DNA from 2 places in the Planococcus sp. FY231025 genome. Region 1 is predicted to be linked to the other one. Evidence: a T-box and tRNA genes for the amino acid it is inferred to sense, from the RefSeq annotation. Region 1 holds a T-box; the other holds one or more tRNA genes.
What was found. A T-box is a leader RNA that pairs with one kind of tRNA and senses whether it is charged. The one in region 1 lies ahead of leuS (leucine--tRNA ligase), so its partner is inferred to be a tRNA-Leu.
Positions count from the first base shown of each region.

Region 2: it encodes a tRNA-Leu, which carries the amino acid that the T-box ahead of leuS (leucine--tRNA ligase) is inferred to sense. The anticodon was not compared.

Region 1 is NZ_JBQJJG010000005.1:32,008-39,678, forward strand. It holds gene ACTL32_RS06550 (copper-translocating P-type ATPase) at 1-1,057, shown strand, start outside; gene ACTL32_RS06555 (class I SAM-dependent methyltransferase) at 1,116-1,703, opposite strand; gene ACTL32_RS06560 (TIGR01212 family radical SAM protein) at 1,700-2,653, opposite strand; gene ACTL32_RS06565 (MDR family MFS transporter) at 2,809-4,005, shown strand; gene ACTL32_RS06570 (CoA transferase subunit A) at 4,174-4,866, shown strand; gene ACTL32_RS06575 (3-oxoacid CoA-transferase subunit B) at 4,885-5,538, shown strand; T-box leader at 5,584-5,790, shown strand; gene leuS (leucine--tRNA ligase) at 5,888-7,671, shown strand, end outside.
Region 2 is NZ_JBQJJG010000007.1:85,323-92,993, reverse strand. It holds partial or broken gene ACTL32_RS10320 (PQQ-dependent sugar dehydrogenase) at 495-1,052, opposite strand; gene ACTL32_RS10315 (DNA alkylation repair protein) at 1,129-1,791, shown strand; gene ACTL32_RS10310 (hypothetical protein) at 1,868-2,194, opposite strand; gene yfkAB (radical SAM/CxCxxxxC motif protein YfkAB) at 2,464-3,594, shown strand; gene ACTL32_RS10300 (GNAT family N-acetyltransferase) at 3,676-4,209, opposite strand; tRNA gene ACTL32_RS10295 (tRNA-Leu) at 4,388-4,471, opposite strand; gene ACTL32_RS10290 (ABC transporter ATP-binding protein) at 4,723-5,511, shown strand; gene ACTL32_RS10285 (ABC transporter permease) at 5,495-6,250, shown strand; gene ACTL32_RS10280 (ABC transporter substrate-binding protein) at 6,352-7,332, shown strand.

The sequences.
Region 1 (7,671 bases):
CGCTTGCCCGCATGCACTGGGGCTGGCCGCGCCATTGGTGGTGGCCGTCTCGACGTCCATCTCCGCGAAACAAGGGCTTCTGATCCGCAACCGCGCGGACTTCGAAGGTGCGCGCAATCTGGATGCGGTGGTGTTCGACAAGACCGGCACGCTGACAAAAGGGGAATTCGGTGTGACGGATATCGTGCCCGAAAGCGGTTATACCAAGGATCGCGTGCTGGAGCTCGCTGCGGCGATTGAACAGAATTCGGAGCATCCGATTGCAGCGGGCATCGTTTCGTCGGCTAAAGAAAAAGGCCTGCCGATTGGCCGGGTGGGCGATTTCGGTTCGATTGCTGGCAAAGGCATCCAGGGATGGGTGGACGGGCAGAAAGTGAATGTTGTAAGTCCGGGATATGTCAACAGCCAGCAGCTAAACTTCAATCAGGACGTGTTCAATCAATTATCAGAACAAGGAAAAACGGTCGTCTTTGTTCTCGTTGAAGACGAACTTGCAGGCATGATTGCCCTGGCCGATCTGGTGCGGGATACGGCCAAAGAAGCTGTGGCCGCATTGAAAGCCAAAGGCATCCATTCCATCATGCTGACAGGCGACAACAAGAAAGTGGCGAACTGGGTTGCGGCACAGTTAGGGATAGAGGAAGTGTATGCTGAAGTCTTGCCGGACGACAAAGCCAATCAGATTTCAAAAATCAAAGCGAAAGGCTGGAAGGTGGCGATGACCGGCGACGGTGTCAATGACGCTCCGGCACTTGCTACAGCCGACCTCGGCATCGCCATCGGTGCAGGCACGGACGTCGCGATGGAAACAGCCGATGTCGTCCTCGTGAAGAGCAACCCGAATGACGTGGTGGCCTTGATCGACCTTTCGAAAAAGACGTACCGGAAATTGGTCCAGAATTTATGGTGGGCTACCGGCTACAATATCTTCGCGATTCCACTTGCCGCCGGTGTCCTTGCGCCGTGGGGCATCGTCATCAGCCCGGCGGTCGGCGCAGTCTTCATGAGCTTGAGCACAATCATTGTGGCCATCAATGCGAAATTATTGAAGGCATGAACTTGGAGCGGAGCCAGGGGCTGGAGCTGGTACGGAAAAACAGAAGAGGACAGAAGGCTTATGATCTGCCTTCTGTCCTCTGTTTATTTTTCTTCGGCTTTTTCTCAATTGCCACAAGGAACGGCGGCGAGTGGCGCTGGTTGATGAACTCGTATTTCATGACATCGAAGAACGCCTGCGGCAATTCGCGGACATATTCCATGACGGCATCCCGCTCTTCGCCGCCGCCTTCATGTCCCGAGTAGATGACAATCAGCACCAGGCCGTTTTCTTTCAGCAGCCCGATGCTTTGTTCGATGGCAGCGAGCGTGCTGTCGCTTTTGGTGATGATGGTGTGGTCGCCTTTCGGCAAATAGCCGAGGTTGAAGACCACTGCGGAAACGGGAGCATCCACATGCTGGTCCATTTCCGCGTGGCTGCCGTGGACCAGTTGGACTTGCGGATGGCCTTGGACGCGAAGGCGCGTCGCTTCGATCGCCTCTTCCTGGATGTCGAATGCAACCACCTTGCCGTCCGGCCCGGTAAGCCCGGCGAGAAAGAGGGTATCATGGCCGTTGCCTGCCGTGGCATCAACGACCGTATCGCCTTCTGAAACTGCTTCTTCCAATAAACTCTTGGTAAATGGCAGAACCCGTTGCAACGTCATATTTTCACGCTCTTTCCGTAAAATTTCCCTTGCCAGCTTTCACGACTTGCAAGTTCGGAGTCGATGCCGTTCAGGACGTCCCATTTATTGGCGCTCCACATCGGACCGATCATCAGGTCGATGGGTCCGTCGCCGGTGATGCGCTGGATCACCATTTCCGGCGGCAGCACTTCCAATTGATCCGCGACGAGACCGATGTATTCGTTTTTTTCGAGAAATTCCACCATGCCTTTTTCGTATTGCTTGACCATCGGAGTTCCTTTCAGCAAATGCAGCAGGTGGATCTTGATGCCTTGCACGTCCAGCTTCGCCACTTCGCGTGCCGTCTCCATCATCATCTCCCGGTCTTCCAGCGGCAGGCCGTTGATGATGTGCGTACAGACGCGGATGCCGCGGCTGCGGAGTTTATTGACGCCTTCGACGTACGATGGGAAGTCATGTGCCCGGTTGATGAGGCGTGCGGTCTTTTCGTGCACGGTCTGCAGGCCAAGTTCGACCCACAGATACGTCCGCTCGTTCAATTCTGCCAAATAATCGACGACGTCGTCCGGCAGGCAGTCGGACCGCGTCGCGATGCTGAGGCCGATGACATTTTCCTGTGCCAGTGCCGCTTCGAACTTCTCCTTGAGAACAGGGAGCGGTGCGTGGGTATTCGTATAGGCCTGGAAATAGGCCATGTATTTGCCGTCTTTCCACTTGCGGTGCATTTTCGTCTTGATCTCTTCGAATTGGACGTCGATCGGTTCGGCGCGGTCTCCGGCAAAGTCGCCGGAACCGGCTGCGCTGCAGAACGTACAGCCGCCAAAAGCGACCGTGCCGTCGCGGTTCGGGCAGTCAAAACCGGCATCGAGCGCAATCTTCATCACCTTGAAGCCGAAATGGTCGCGCAAGTGGCGGTTCCATGTATAATAGCGCTTGCCATCCGAAGAAAAAGGCAAATTCATATCCATTCAAAACAACTCCTCAACCCGTATTGTAGCATGGGGCCAAAAGGCGCTACAACGGCGGGAATGCCGATTTCTAGCAAGGCGGAAAATTTAGCTTGTCGCCATGCTGGAAAAGGAATACAATTGCTTTTGGAATTGAGATAAGAGGAGAGAACACCATGCCGAAAAGCGTCTGGCTTTTGATCATTGGAATGCTCGTCAACGTGACGGGAAATTCCTTTTTATGGCCATTGACTACTATATATATGCACGACCACCTCGGGAAATCGCTGTCGCTCGCCGGACTGGTCCTGATGGCGAACGCCGGAGCGGCGGTCATCGGCAACTTGCTGGGCGGAGCGCTGTTCGATAAATTCGGCGGCTACCGCTCGATCATGGCTGGAATCGTTTTTACGCTATTCGCGCTAACTGGGCTGACAATCTGGCATAGCTTTTTGCCATTTGTCGTCTTCTACACCATCATCGGGTTCAGCGGAGGCATCGTCTTCCCGAGCATGTATGCCATGGTCGGAACGGTCTGGCCGGAAGGCGGGCGCAAAGCGTTCAATGCGATCTACCTTGCCCAAAATGTCGGTGTCGCCCTTGGGCCTGCCATGGCCGGGGTGCTTGCCGCCTATAGTTTCGATTATATTTTTACCGCCAATCTGGCGATGTATATTCTGTTCTTCTTCATTGCGCTGTTCGGGTTCAAGTCGATGAGCATCTCGCCGACGGCGCACACATCCGTCTTCAATGAAAAGAAAAAGATCCGCAAGCGCGCGCCGCTTTACGCTTTGCTGATCGTTTCAGCCGGCTATTTCCTGTGCTGGGTCGGCTACGTGCAGTGGCAATCGACCATTTCCGCCTATACGCAGGAAATCGGCATCACCTTGCCGCAATACAGTTTCCTGTGGACGCTGAACGGCATTCTGATTGTCGCCGGGCAGCCATTCATCCGACCGATCATGAAAAAGATTGAAGACAACATCAAGCAGCAGCTGATCATCGGCATCCTGATTATGATCGTGTCGTATATTGTCGTGGCATTTGCACAGGATTTCAGCATGTTCATCGCCGCGATGGCCATCTTGACGATCGGTGAAATGTTCGTATGGCCGGCAGTTCCGGCGCTTGCCAACCAATTGGCGCCAAAAGGGCGGGAGGGCTTCTACCAGGGCATCGTCAACAGCGTCGCAACAGGCGGGCGCATGGTCGGCCCGCTGCTCGGCGGCGTCATGGTCGATCTGTACGGCATGCCGGCTTTGTTCGCGTTGATCACCGGTTTGGTGTCAATTGCTATAATCACGTCGCTCCTGTATGACCGCCCGTTGAAGAGGGAACAGGCGCAGGCGATGCAGGAAACTCCGATTCTCTAACTCGGAGCCGGAAGACGGAAAACCCGTCTTCCGGCTTTTCTTTTTGAAGAACCGGTAGGCCTGCCTTTTTTCTTAATATTGCGTTTTAGGGAGGAGTTTGTTTAAATTAAAAAGGAAGCGCTTTATTTTCAACAATTCTGTACATAGATGAAATGGAGGCCATTAGAAATGAAACCGATTTATGGATCTGCAAAAGAAGCAGTCGCCCAGATTGAAGACGGGTCAACTATCATGGTCGGCGGATTCGGTTTGGTAGGAATCCCTGAGCAATTGATTTTGGCATTGGTGGACAAAGGGGTCAAAGACCTTACCGTGATTTCCAACAACTGCGGCGTCGATGAATGGGGCCTCGGGCTCCTATTGAAAAACAAACAAATCAAGAAAATGATTGGATCATATGTCGGCGAGAACAAAGAATTCGAACGCCAAGTGCTGTCCGGCGAAATCGAAGTGGAATTGACGCCGCAAGGCACGCTTGCTGAAAAAATGCGTGCAGGCGGCGCTGGAATTCCGGCATTCTTCACACCGGCCGGCGTCGGTACGACGGTTGCCGAAGGCAAGGAAATCCGTGAATTCGACGGCAAGGAATATGTGCTGGAGCATGCCTTGAAAGCCGATTTCGCATTGGTGCGTGCGCATAAAGCCGACAAGATGGGGAACCTGGTCTACAACAAGACGGCCCAGAACTTCAATCCGCTAGCAGCGGCAGCAGGCAAAGTGACGATCGCGGAAGTCGAGGAAATCGTCGAAACAGGCGATATCGACCCGAACCATGTACAGACGCCGAGCATTTACGTGCAAGGGCTGCTGCAAGCGAAACAGGAAAAACGCATCGAACGATTGACCACTCGATCTGTATAAGGAAGGACGGGGAATAGAATGGATAAGAACCAAGTGAGAGAACGGATTGCCCGCCGTGCGGAGCAAGAAATCAAAGACGGCGACTACGTCAACCTGGGCATCGGCATGCCGACTTTGGTGGCGAACTTCATTTCTGACAATAAAAGCGTTGTGCTGCAATCTGAAAACGGACTGCTCGGCATTGGGCCGTACCCGACGGAAGACCAGGTCGATCCGGACCTGATCAATGCCGGAAAAGAGACAGTTACGACCATTCCCGGAGCGGCATTCTTCACGAGTGCAGAATCGTTCGCGATGATCCGCGGCGGGCACATCGATGTGGCTATCCTCGGCGGCATGGAAGTGGCTGAGAACGGCGATTTGGCGAACTGGATGATTCCAGGGAAAATGATCAAAGGCATGGGCGGCGCGATGGACCTGGTCCACGGCGCGAAGAAAGTCATCGTCATCATGGACCATGTGGCAAAAGACGGCTCTGCGAAAATTAAGAAGCAATGCGACTTGCCGTTGACTGGCAAAGGCGTCGTCAACAAGATCATCACGGAGCGCGCCGTCATCGAAGTGACGGAGAACGGCCTCGTGCTGTCGGAAGTGTTCGACGGCTACTCGGTGCAGGACATCATCGATTCGACGGATGCGCCGCTGAACACCGACAATGTGAAAGTCTCGTAATCTATTGCCAAAAAACGGCGGGTCCGTTAAAATAAAGGACAATAGCTAATGACAGTGAAGAGGATCAGTAGATTGCGTTTATTCCCAAGAGAGCCGGCGGCAGGTGCAAGCCGGTGTGTAAACCAGTCGAACTCGCCTCGGAGTCTGTGCATCCGAACCCAAGTAAGGTGCACCGTTTTCCGCGTTAAGGAATCAAGTTGAGCGGGCGACCGCTAATTTGGGTGGTACCGCGGGAAAACTCCCGTCCCTTATTTTTATGAGGGACGGGAGTTTTTATTTTTCCCCAGTACTGAAGTTGTTATTGGATGGGCTCCGGCCGCATCCGTTTTAAACCAAGGAGGAACAGGACATGACATTCAAGCACAAGGAAATCGAGAAAAAATGGCAGAAGCATTGGGATAACAATAAAACATTCAAATTGGAGACGGATTTTTCAAAGCCGAAATTCTATGCGCTGGATATGTTCCCATATCCATCAGGCGCCGGGCTTCATGTCGGGCATCCTGAAGGCTATACGGCGACGGACATCTTGAGCCGCGTCAAGCGCATGCAGGGCTTCAACGTGCTTCACCCGATGGGCTGGGACGCATTCGGCCTTCCTGCTGAACAGTACGCATTGGATACGGGCAACGACCCGGCCGAATTCACCGAGAAGAATATCGCGACATTCAAGCGCCAAATCCAGGAACTTGGCTTCTCGTACGATTGGGACCGTGAAGTGAACACGACGGATCCGAAATACTATAAATGGACGCAATGGATCTTCATCCAGCTTTACAATAAAGGCTTGGCATATGTCGACGAAGTGGCAGTCAACTGGTGCCCGGCGCTTGGAACGGTCCTTGCGAACGAAGAAGTGGTCGATGGCGTTTCTGAACGCGGAGGCCATCCGGTGGAGCGCCGCCCGATGCGCCAATGGGTGCTTCGCATCACGGAATACGCAGACCGTTTGCTGGAAGACCTGAACGACTTGGATTGGCCGGAAAGCTTGAAAGACATGCAGCGCAACTGGATCGGCAAATCCGAAGGGGCGGAGCTGGAGTTCAAAGTCGACGGCACGGAGCATTCCTTCCGCGCATTCACGACGCGCCCGGATACGATTTTCGGGGCGACTTACGCGGTCTTGGCGCCTGAACATAAACTGGTGGCGTCGATCACGACTACCGAACAGAAAGAAGCCGTCGAGAAATACATCGACGACGTGAAAACGAAGAGCGACTTGGAGCGTACGGATTTGGCGAAATCGAAGACGGGCGTATTCACGGGCGCTTATGCCGTGAATCCGGTCAGCGGCGAGAAAATGCCGATCTGGATTGCGGATTACGTGTTGGCGACATACGGAACGGGCGCCATCATGGCGGTTCCGGCGCATGACGAACGCGACTACGAATTCGCGAAGCAATTTGATCTGCCAATCGTCGAAGTGGTTTCAGGAGGCGACATTTCAACGGAAGCTTATGCAGGCGACGGCGAGTTGATCAACTCTGACTTCTTGAACGGCTTAAACAAAAAAGAAGCGATCGCACGCGCGATTTCGTGGCTTGAAGAGCACGGTGTGGGCGAGAAGAAAATCACGTACCGGTTGCGCGATTGGCTGTTCAGCCGCCAGCGCTATTGGGGTGAGCCGATTCCGATCATCCACTGGGAAGACGGTACGATGACGCCGGTCGACGAAAAAGACTTGCCGTTGATGCTGCCGGTGACGACCGACATCAAGCCGAGCGGCACGGGCGAATCGCCGCTTGCTAATATTACGGAATGGGTCAACGTGGTCCATCCGGAAACCGGCATGAAAGGGCGCCGCGAAACCAACACGATGCCGCAATGGGCAGGCAGCTGCTGGTATTACCTTCGCTATATCGATCCGAACAACGAAGAAGCGTTGGCGGATCCGGAATTGTTGAAGCACTGGCTTCCGGTTGATGTCTATATCGGCGGAGCAGAGCATGCGGTACTTCATTTATTGTATGCGCGCTTCTGGCACAAAGTGCTTTACGACATCGGCGTGGTCTCCACAAAAGAGCCGTTCCAGAAATTGTTCAACCAAGGGATGATCCTGGGTGAAGGCAACGAGAAAATGTCGAAGTCCAAAGGCAACGTCGTCAACCCGGACCAGATCATCGAAAGCCACGG
Region 2 (7,671 bases), on a different contig from region 1:
TATTAAATATAGACATTCCTCAATTATTCAACTTAAAAAGCACCCATTTAAGAGTGCTTTAATCTCCCTAATGCGACCGTATAAATCAACTAATCTACAGCCGGCTCTTCTATTTTCCGGATATCAAAAGTATGCCTGTCTAACAAACCATATAGGCGGTCTTGAAACTTACTGTACCTAGCATTCCCAGCATATATACCAACTTGAGTGACCTCATTGACATGATATCTTCCTTCATCATCCTTATAAGCAATACATTCACCGGTACCTAGGTTAAATTTATAACTTATGGCATCATCTAATAGACTTTTTTCAATTTCTTGACCCAAATCTCTTTTAATAAAATTTTGTATACAATCATCTCAAGCTCCTGCAAATAAGCCTCTACTAAAATGACATAAGGTTGGGTGCATTTAGAAAATATTAAATTATTCATCGTACTTGTCTTCATCAGTATTAAAATTGTCTTCTTCTATACCTTCAACTGCGCCGCCTTAATTTGCTGCAGTAATCTTGTAAATCTTGCCGCCATCAGTGATGGAAATAAGCGCGCCATCCTCCGTTACAAGAATATCAAGGAAACGTTCGCCTTCAATAACGACACGTGCAATATAGCTCGACACTAAACCACCGATGAACAAGTTGTTCTCCCATTCAGGAATTGCGTCGTTGTCATAGAATGAACTACCACTTGGCGCACTTGTCGGATCCCAGTAATATCTTGGTTCCACAAAGCCTTGTGCCTCGTGTTCTGAAATACCCTCATTGATTAATTCACCAGAGTACTCGAGACCATAAGAAACAATCGGCCATCCATAGTTATTGCCTGGTTCAATAATATTCAGTTCATCCCCAGCTTGTGGACCGAATTCAACAATCCATAAGTCTCCTGTTTCAGGGTGGAAGTCTATACCTTGAATATTACGGTGACCGTAGCTGTAAATACCATCCAGTGCGTCCTCATCTTCGATAAATGGATTCGTCTCTACTGCTTCTCCATCTTGTGTAATGTGAATCACTTTGCCTAAGTAAGCATCCAAGTCTTGTGCACGGTCACGAGTGGAACTAGACTCCCAAAAAGGATTTCCCCTCCTTAAGGAGAATACATTCTAAAAGGAGTTGTAGAAAATGAATGAAAAAAAAGAGGCAGAAATAAAACACTCTTCAAAAGCAGAAAACATCCTATCTCAGATCACTAGTAAAACCAAGCTAGGCGACTTACGGAAAATCGCGAAAGAAATTAAGAAAGATCACGAACTGGCCATGGAACTTTGGTCAACCGGAGAGTTTTTGCCCAGATTATTAGCCATCTTAATTATGGACAAAAAACTTCTTTCACAAGATGTACTAAACGAGCTCGATAAAGATATGCAGGCTCACCCTTTTGATGAGCGAAATAACTTAATGGATTGGTTAATGGCCAATCAACTGACTAAAGATAAGAAGAATATTGCTTTAATGGAGTCATGGGAAAACAGTCCTTCCCCTCTTCAAAGACGGATTTTCTGGTATTATCAAGGACGATTGAGATGGACTGGACAAACACCGCCTGATAACACCGAAGACTTGCTGTCTGCAATAGAAGCGAATCTTGCGCAGGAAGAACCGGAAGTTCAATGGGCCATGAATCTCACTGCAGGCTGGATAGGCGTCTATGATGAAAAGAATCGCACACGTTGCATGAAAATCGGTGAGAAAACGGGTCTGTACAAAGATGAAATGGTATCAAAAGGATGCACCCCCAACTACTTGCCGGAGTTCATTACAATTGAAGTGAAAAAACGGCATTAAGATAGAAGACAATAATTTATACTATAAGACAAAAAAAGAACCTTGAGAGCGTCAAGGTTCTTTTACAATTTATATATTAAGCATTTAATTTATATTGCTCTGCCTGGCCATACATACCGTTCTCAGCTGTTACGTCGTTCAATTCTGCAATAACGACCTTGGGATTGGAAGGATCAAATACTGTAGAAATATAACTGACTTTAAATGTATACGTAGCTTTTCTCCGGAAGTTTCGATAATCAGGCGAATCTACTGTAGTCGTCCAATAAAAAGCATTGCCATCTCTATCCATTAAAGCGACTACCCGATGTTCGTCATTTTTGAAGCAAGATAAAACCTCAAGATCCCTAGTATATATCTTTCCTTTTTCAAATCCGTTCACTTCTTTGATCGCAAGCACCATCGAAATCCACCTCATTCCATAGTGATATGCTTTTACTATAACAGAACCTGTGTTCGTATACCAGTCAAAAGATCAAAAAAATATAATTTTTAGTTAATAAAGCGATAAAAGGATAAATGAAAATAGTATAAATACATTTTTTTCACGTAAAAACTGTAAAATCCTGCTTCCAGAGAGGCAATTTCTCCAGCGTTTAAACCACCCCTTGCAGAAGTAAATCGAAAAGCGCATACTTAATAGTCGAGAAAATTATTAGGAGTTCGTTAGATATGGAAAACACAGCAACAACACTTACCAAAATCACACCGCAATACGATCCGTGGGAAGCGTATATGGATATCCAGGAACACGGAAAACTGACTTTATCCAGCATCGAATTTACCACGACCTATCTATGCAATATGCGTTGCGAACATTGTGCTGTCGGCTATATGCTGGCACATAAAGATCCGGATGCATTGCCGATCGAGCTGCTCCTTGCACGATTGGATGAAATCCCTCATTTGCGGACGATCAGTCTGACGGGTGGCGAGCCGATGTTTTCAAAGAAATCGGTCGCTAATTATGTGTTGCCGTTATTGAAATACGCCCATGCACGCGGAGTCCGCACCCAAATGAATTCGAATTTGACGATGCCGCTTGAGCGCTATATGGAAATTGCACCCTACTTGGATGTCCTGCACATTTCCCATAACTGGGGCACCATCGATGATTTTGTCGATGGCGGATTTGCCAATATGGAACACAAGCCTTCCCGGGAACGGCGGGCCGAACAATTCCAGCGCATGATCGACAATAGCCGTGCGCTGGCGGAAGCAGGCGTCATGGTATCGGCAGAAACGATGCTGAACAAACGGACATTGCCTCATTTGAAGAGCATCCACAAGCAGATTGTGGAAGAAATGAAATGCGCGCGCCACGAAGTGCATCCGATGTACCCTAGCGATTTCGCCAGCCAATTGGAAGTGCTATCGCTAGATGAAACGAGAAAAGCGATTCATGACTTATTGGACGTGCGTGATGACAATGTCTGGATGTTGTTCGGCACCTTGCCGTTTTACCCGTGCAGCCAAAACGACGAAGACACCAAATTGCTGAACCGCATCCATGCCAGCAAAAACGTCACCGTCCGCAATGACCCGGATGGCCGCTCCCGGTTGAACGTCAACATCTTCACCGGCGAAGTTATCGTCACGGATTTCGGTGATACCCCAGCGATGGGCAATATCCAGACTGATTCGTTGCCGGCCATGTTGGACCGCTGGTTGGAACGGCCATTAGCCAAAACAATCGGCTGCCACTGCCCGGCCGCAAAATGCCTGGGGCCGAATTTGTTGGTGAAAGACGCCTATTACCCGGAAACCGATTTCACTGTCCAAAAATCAAAAATCACCATTTAATATGAAAAGCCCAATCCAGTGGAAGAATCCAACTGGATCGGGCTTTTTGCGGCTTGTTTCTCGGGAAATTTTAAGCCAACTTTAACTCTTGGCATACTCAATCAACCAGCAATCCCGGTATTCTCCTTCATGAAGTTCACGGTTTGGAAGCAATTTCACTTTCTTAAACCCACTCTTTTCATAACAATGGATCGCCCGCGTATTTTGGGTTTGGGGATCCATCACGATCCGGTCTGCGTGCTTCTGTTCAATTAAAAACTTGATCATAGAAGTAACCAGCAACGTGCCAATCCCTTTGTTCCAATACGCGACCTCTCCAATAAATTGGTCGGTTCCATAAACCGTCTCATTGAAATAGCCATATTCCTTTTTCGTCTCTTCATCCAATAGGTAGAACTGGATGTAGCCAATTTCTTTCCCCTCGTATTCCACAATGCACTTAATTGTGTCATCTTCCGGAGCATATAACTTTTCATTCACTTTTTCCAGATCGAACGGATTGTCCCTGCCTTCATAGAATTCCAGAACCCGCGGGTCGGACAGCCATTTTGCCAACAGGACATTATCTTCTTTTTCTAATTGGCGGACCTTCAACTTTCCATTTTGTAAGATCATCATTATTCTTCCCCCCATTAATAAAAGCTGTTATCGAAGCACGTTTTATGTAATTGATCATCTACGTTTTACTATAAAGATTTACCTAAAATAAACCAAATAGGATTTTCATCATTACCTCTCCCCGAACACAAAAAATCAGCCCCCATAAGGAGCTGACTTTTGTCTTTTCTATTGATGCGGATGAAGGGACTCGAACCCCCACGGTGTCTCCACCACTAGACCCTGAACCTAGCGCGTCTGCCAATTCCGCCACATCCGCAAGATGCATCCCCTGCAAAAACAAGGACTATAAATAGTTTGCCTCGGCGAAAACAAAAAGTCAAACAGTAGTTTTTGACTCACCTCTTCATATTGATGAAGAACCATATCTGCAGCGATATTACCCTCTACATAAAACCATAAGCAATAAAAACTGATAAATTAATTATCTAATATTGACAATTCCTATCAATCTACTATACTTTAATGATATCCGATAGGAAAGGTAGGTTTTATTGCCTGTGAACAACCATATTTATTGAAGCCAAAGAAATCAATAAAGTCTATTACGATAAGAACAACCAGCCCAATACGGTGTTGAAAGACATCGACCTCTCCATCCAGAAAGGTGAATTCGTTTCGATCCTGGGCCCATCCGGCTGCGGCAAGTCTACCCTGTTGTCGATGATTGCCGGCCTTGTCCGCGCAACGTCAGGCGACATAACCGTAGACGGCAAGAAAGTCGTGAAGCCAGGAAAAGACCGCGGCATGGTTTTCCAGCAGGCTGCGCTGTTTCCGTGGATGAACGTGACCGAGAACGTCATGTTCCCGCTGCGCAAGGAAATGTCCAAGAAAGAAGGCCAGGAGCGCGCCCATCATTTTTTGAAAATGGTACAGCTCAGCAATTACCCTTCCCATTATCCCCATGAACTGTCCGGCGGCATGCAGCAGCGCGTGTCGATTGCCCGGTCGCTCGCCATGGACCCGGCCGTCCTGTTGATGGACGAACCGTTCGGTGCGTTGGATGAACAGACCCGAAGCCGCCTGCACGGGCAGCTCGAGGAGATCTGGATCGATACAAAAAAGACCATCGTCTTTGTCACCCACAGCATTTCGGAATCGATCAAACTGTCCGACCGGATCCTGGTCATGGGCACGCGTCCCGGCACCATCCTGACCGATATCCGGGTGGACATCCCGCGCCCCCGCGAGCAGCACCGGCAGGAAATCGCGGCACTCGAAGAGCGCATCATGGGCCTTTTGAAAAGGGAGATCGATAAAGTCATAGATGAGGAGCAAGCATATGAAGCCGGCCGTTAAACGCATCATTTTCTTCGCCGCGCTCATCGTGTTCTGGGAACTCGGTTCCCGCTTTGAGCTGTGGCACGAAACCATACTCCCTTCCCCGGTCAGCGTCTACGATTCACTGGTTGCCGGGTTCGCCGATATGACACTGGTCTATGATTTGATTGCGAGTTTCCGTCGTTTGCTGATCGGCCTCGTTGCAGCCGTCATCATCGGGACCGGCATCGGCATCCTGTTGGCACGGTCCAAGACGGCGGACGAAACACTCGGCACCTTGGTGCTCGCGCTGCAGAGTGTGCCAAGCATCGTCTGGCTGCCACTCGCCATGATGTGGTTCGGCCTTGGCGAGGGCTCCATCATTTTCGTCGTCATTCTCGGCGGAACGTTCGTCATGATCCTGAACGTCCGCACCGGCATCAAGAACGTCGATCCCCTGTTCATCAAAGCGGCCCGGACGATGGGCTCGAATGGCCTGGACTTGTTCGTCAAAGTCATCATCCCCGCCTCTGTCCCGTATTTCGTCACGGGTGCGCGCCTCGCATGGGCGTTTGCCTGGCGGGCATTGATGGCCGGCGAACTGCTCAGTTCCGGACCGGGGCTCGGCTATACACTCCGCTACGCATCCGATTTCGGCAATATGTCGCTCGTCATCGGCGTGATGATCATCATCGGCGTCGTCGGCGCAATCGTCGACCTGATGATTTTCCAGCGGATCGAAAAGAACGTCCTCAAGCGCTGGGGATTGGAAAACTAAGATTTTATTCTATGGAATAAAATCTTCCGCCTCTTACATACCGCTTTCGGCAGCAGAACAATCCATTCCAAATAAATTCACTTACAGGAGGAACTCATCTTATGAAACGTATCTTTTCACTACTTGCTCCCCTTGCGTTGGCTGGCACGTTGGCCGCCTGCGGTTCACCCGGCGAAGATTCATCTTCGGTCACCATCGGCTACTTCCCGAACCTGGATCACGTTCCGGCCATGGTCGCGAAAGACCAGGAATTATATGAGAAGAACCTGAAAGACGGCACAACCGTCGAATATGTCACGTTCGCGGATGGGGCGGATTTCATGACTGCTCTGAAAACCGGTGACATCGATGCCGGCCTTGTCGGCCCTGGCCCTGCCATGAACAACTACACGAACGGTGCAGACGTCACCATGATTGCCGGCGGCGCTTCAGGCGGCACCGTCGTCATGGCGAGAAACGGCAGCGGCATCGACTCCATCGAGGACTTTGCCGGCAAGACGTTCATCACGCCGCGTGTCGGCTGCACGCACGACGTCCAATTTGAAACCTACATGAAAGAAAACGGCATCACCTCCAACCGCATCGGCGGCGAAATGCTCCACCAGACAGGCAACCCTGCCCAGTACGAAGCGATGTTCGCCACTGGAAAAGTGGATGTCGCCGTAGCGCCGGAACCTTGGGCTTCGGTACTCAAGCAAAACACGGGCGCCAAAGTCATCATCGAACCCGACGAGATTTCCTTCGGCACGACATTGCCCGCTTCCGTTCTGGTCACTTCAAGCAAACTGATCGAAGAAAACCCTGAAATGGTCCAAGGCATAGTCGATGCACATAAAGAAGCGACGGAATTTATCGCCCAAAATCCGGACGAGGCAAAAGAAATCACCATCAACTCCATCGATGACATCACCGGCCAGAAACTCGAAGCCTCGATTATCGATGGCGCATGGGATAACATGATTTTCGACACGGCCCTAGCTCCTGAAGAAATCCAGGCATTCGGCGATTCCTCGTTCGACTTGAAGTTCCTGAAAGAGCAGCCGGATTTCGCGTTGTTGACGGATACGCAGTTTTTGGAATAAGGGTTTATGGGACAGCAGAGATTTTTTCTGCTGTTTTTTTGTGTATTTTTCTTAAGCAATGGTATTAACAATGAGAAGACATAAGGAATCAGAAAATTCTCTAACAACTATTAAGAGTGTGTAAATAAATAGCCGCTTCGGGGAATATTGATTTCTTTGGAGTGGTTCTATTAGTTTTGTAAATTGCATAACCTTCACAAAGTCTTATGGAATTATTCATTTTCCAGAATATATCTATTTTGAGTGCGTTTAAAAACCGTATGTTGAAATAAATTCTAAATTATGACACTAAAAGAATGATTTTCTTTTAAACTGACCAAAAAAGTTAGAAAAAAATTA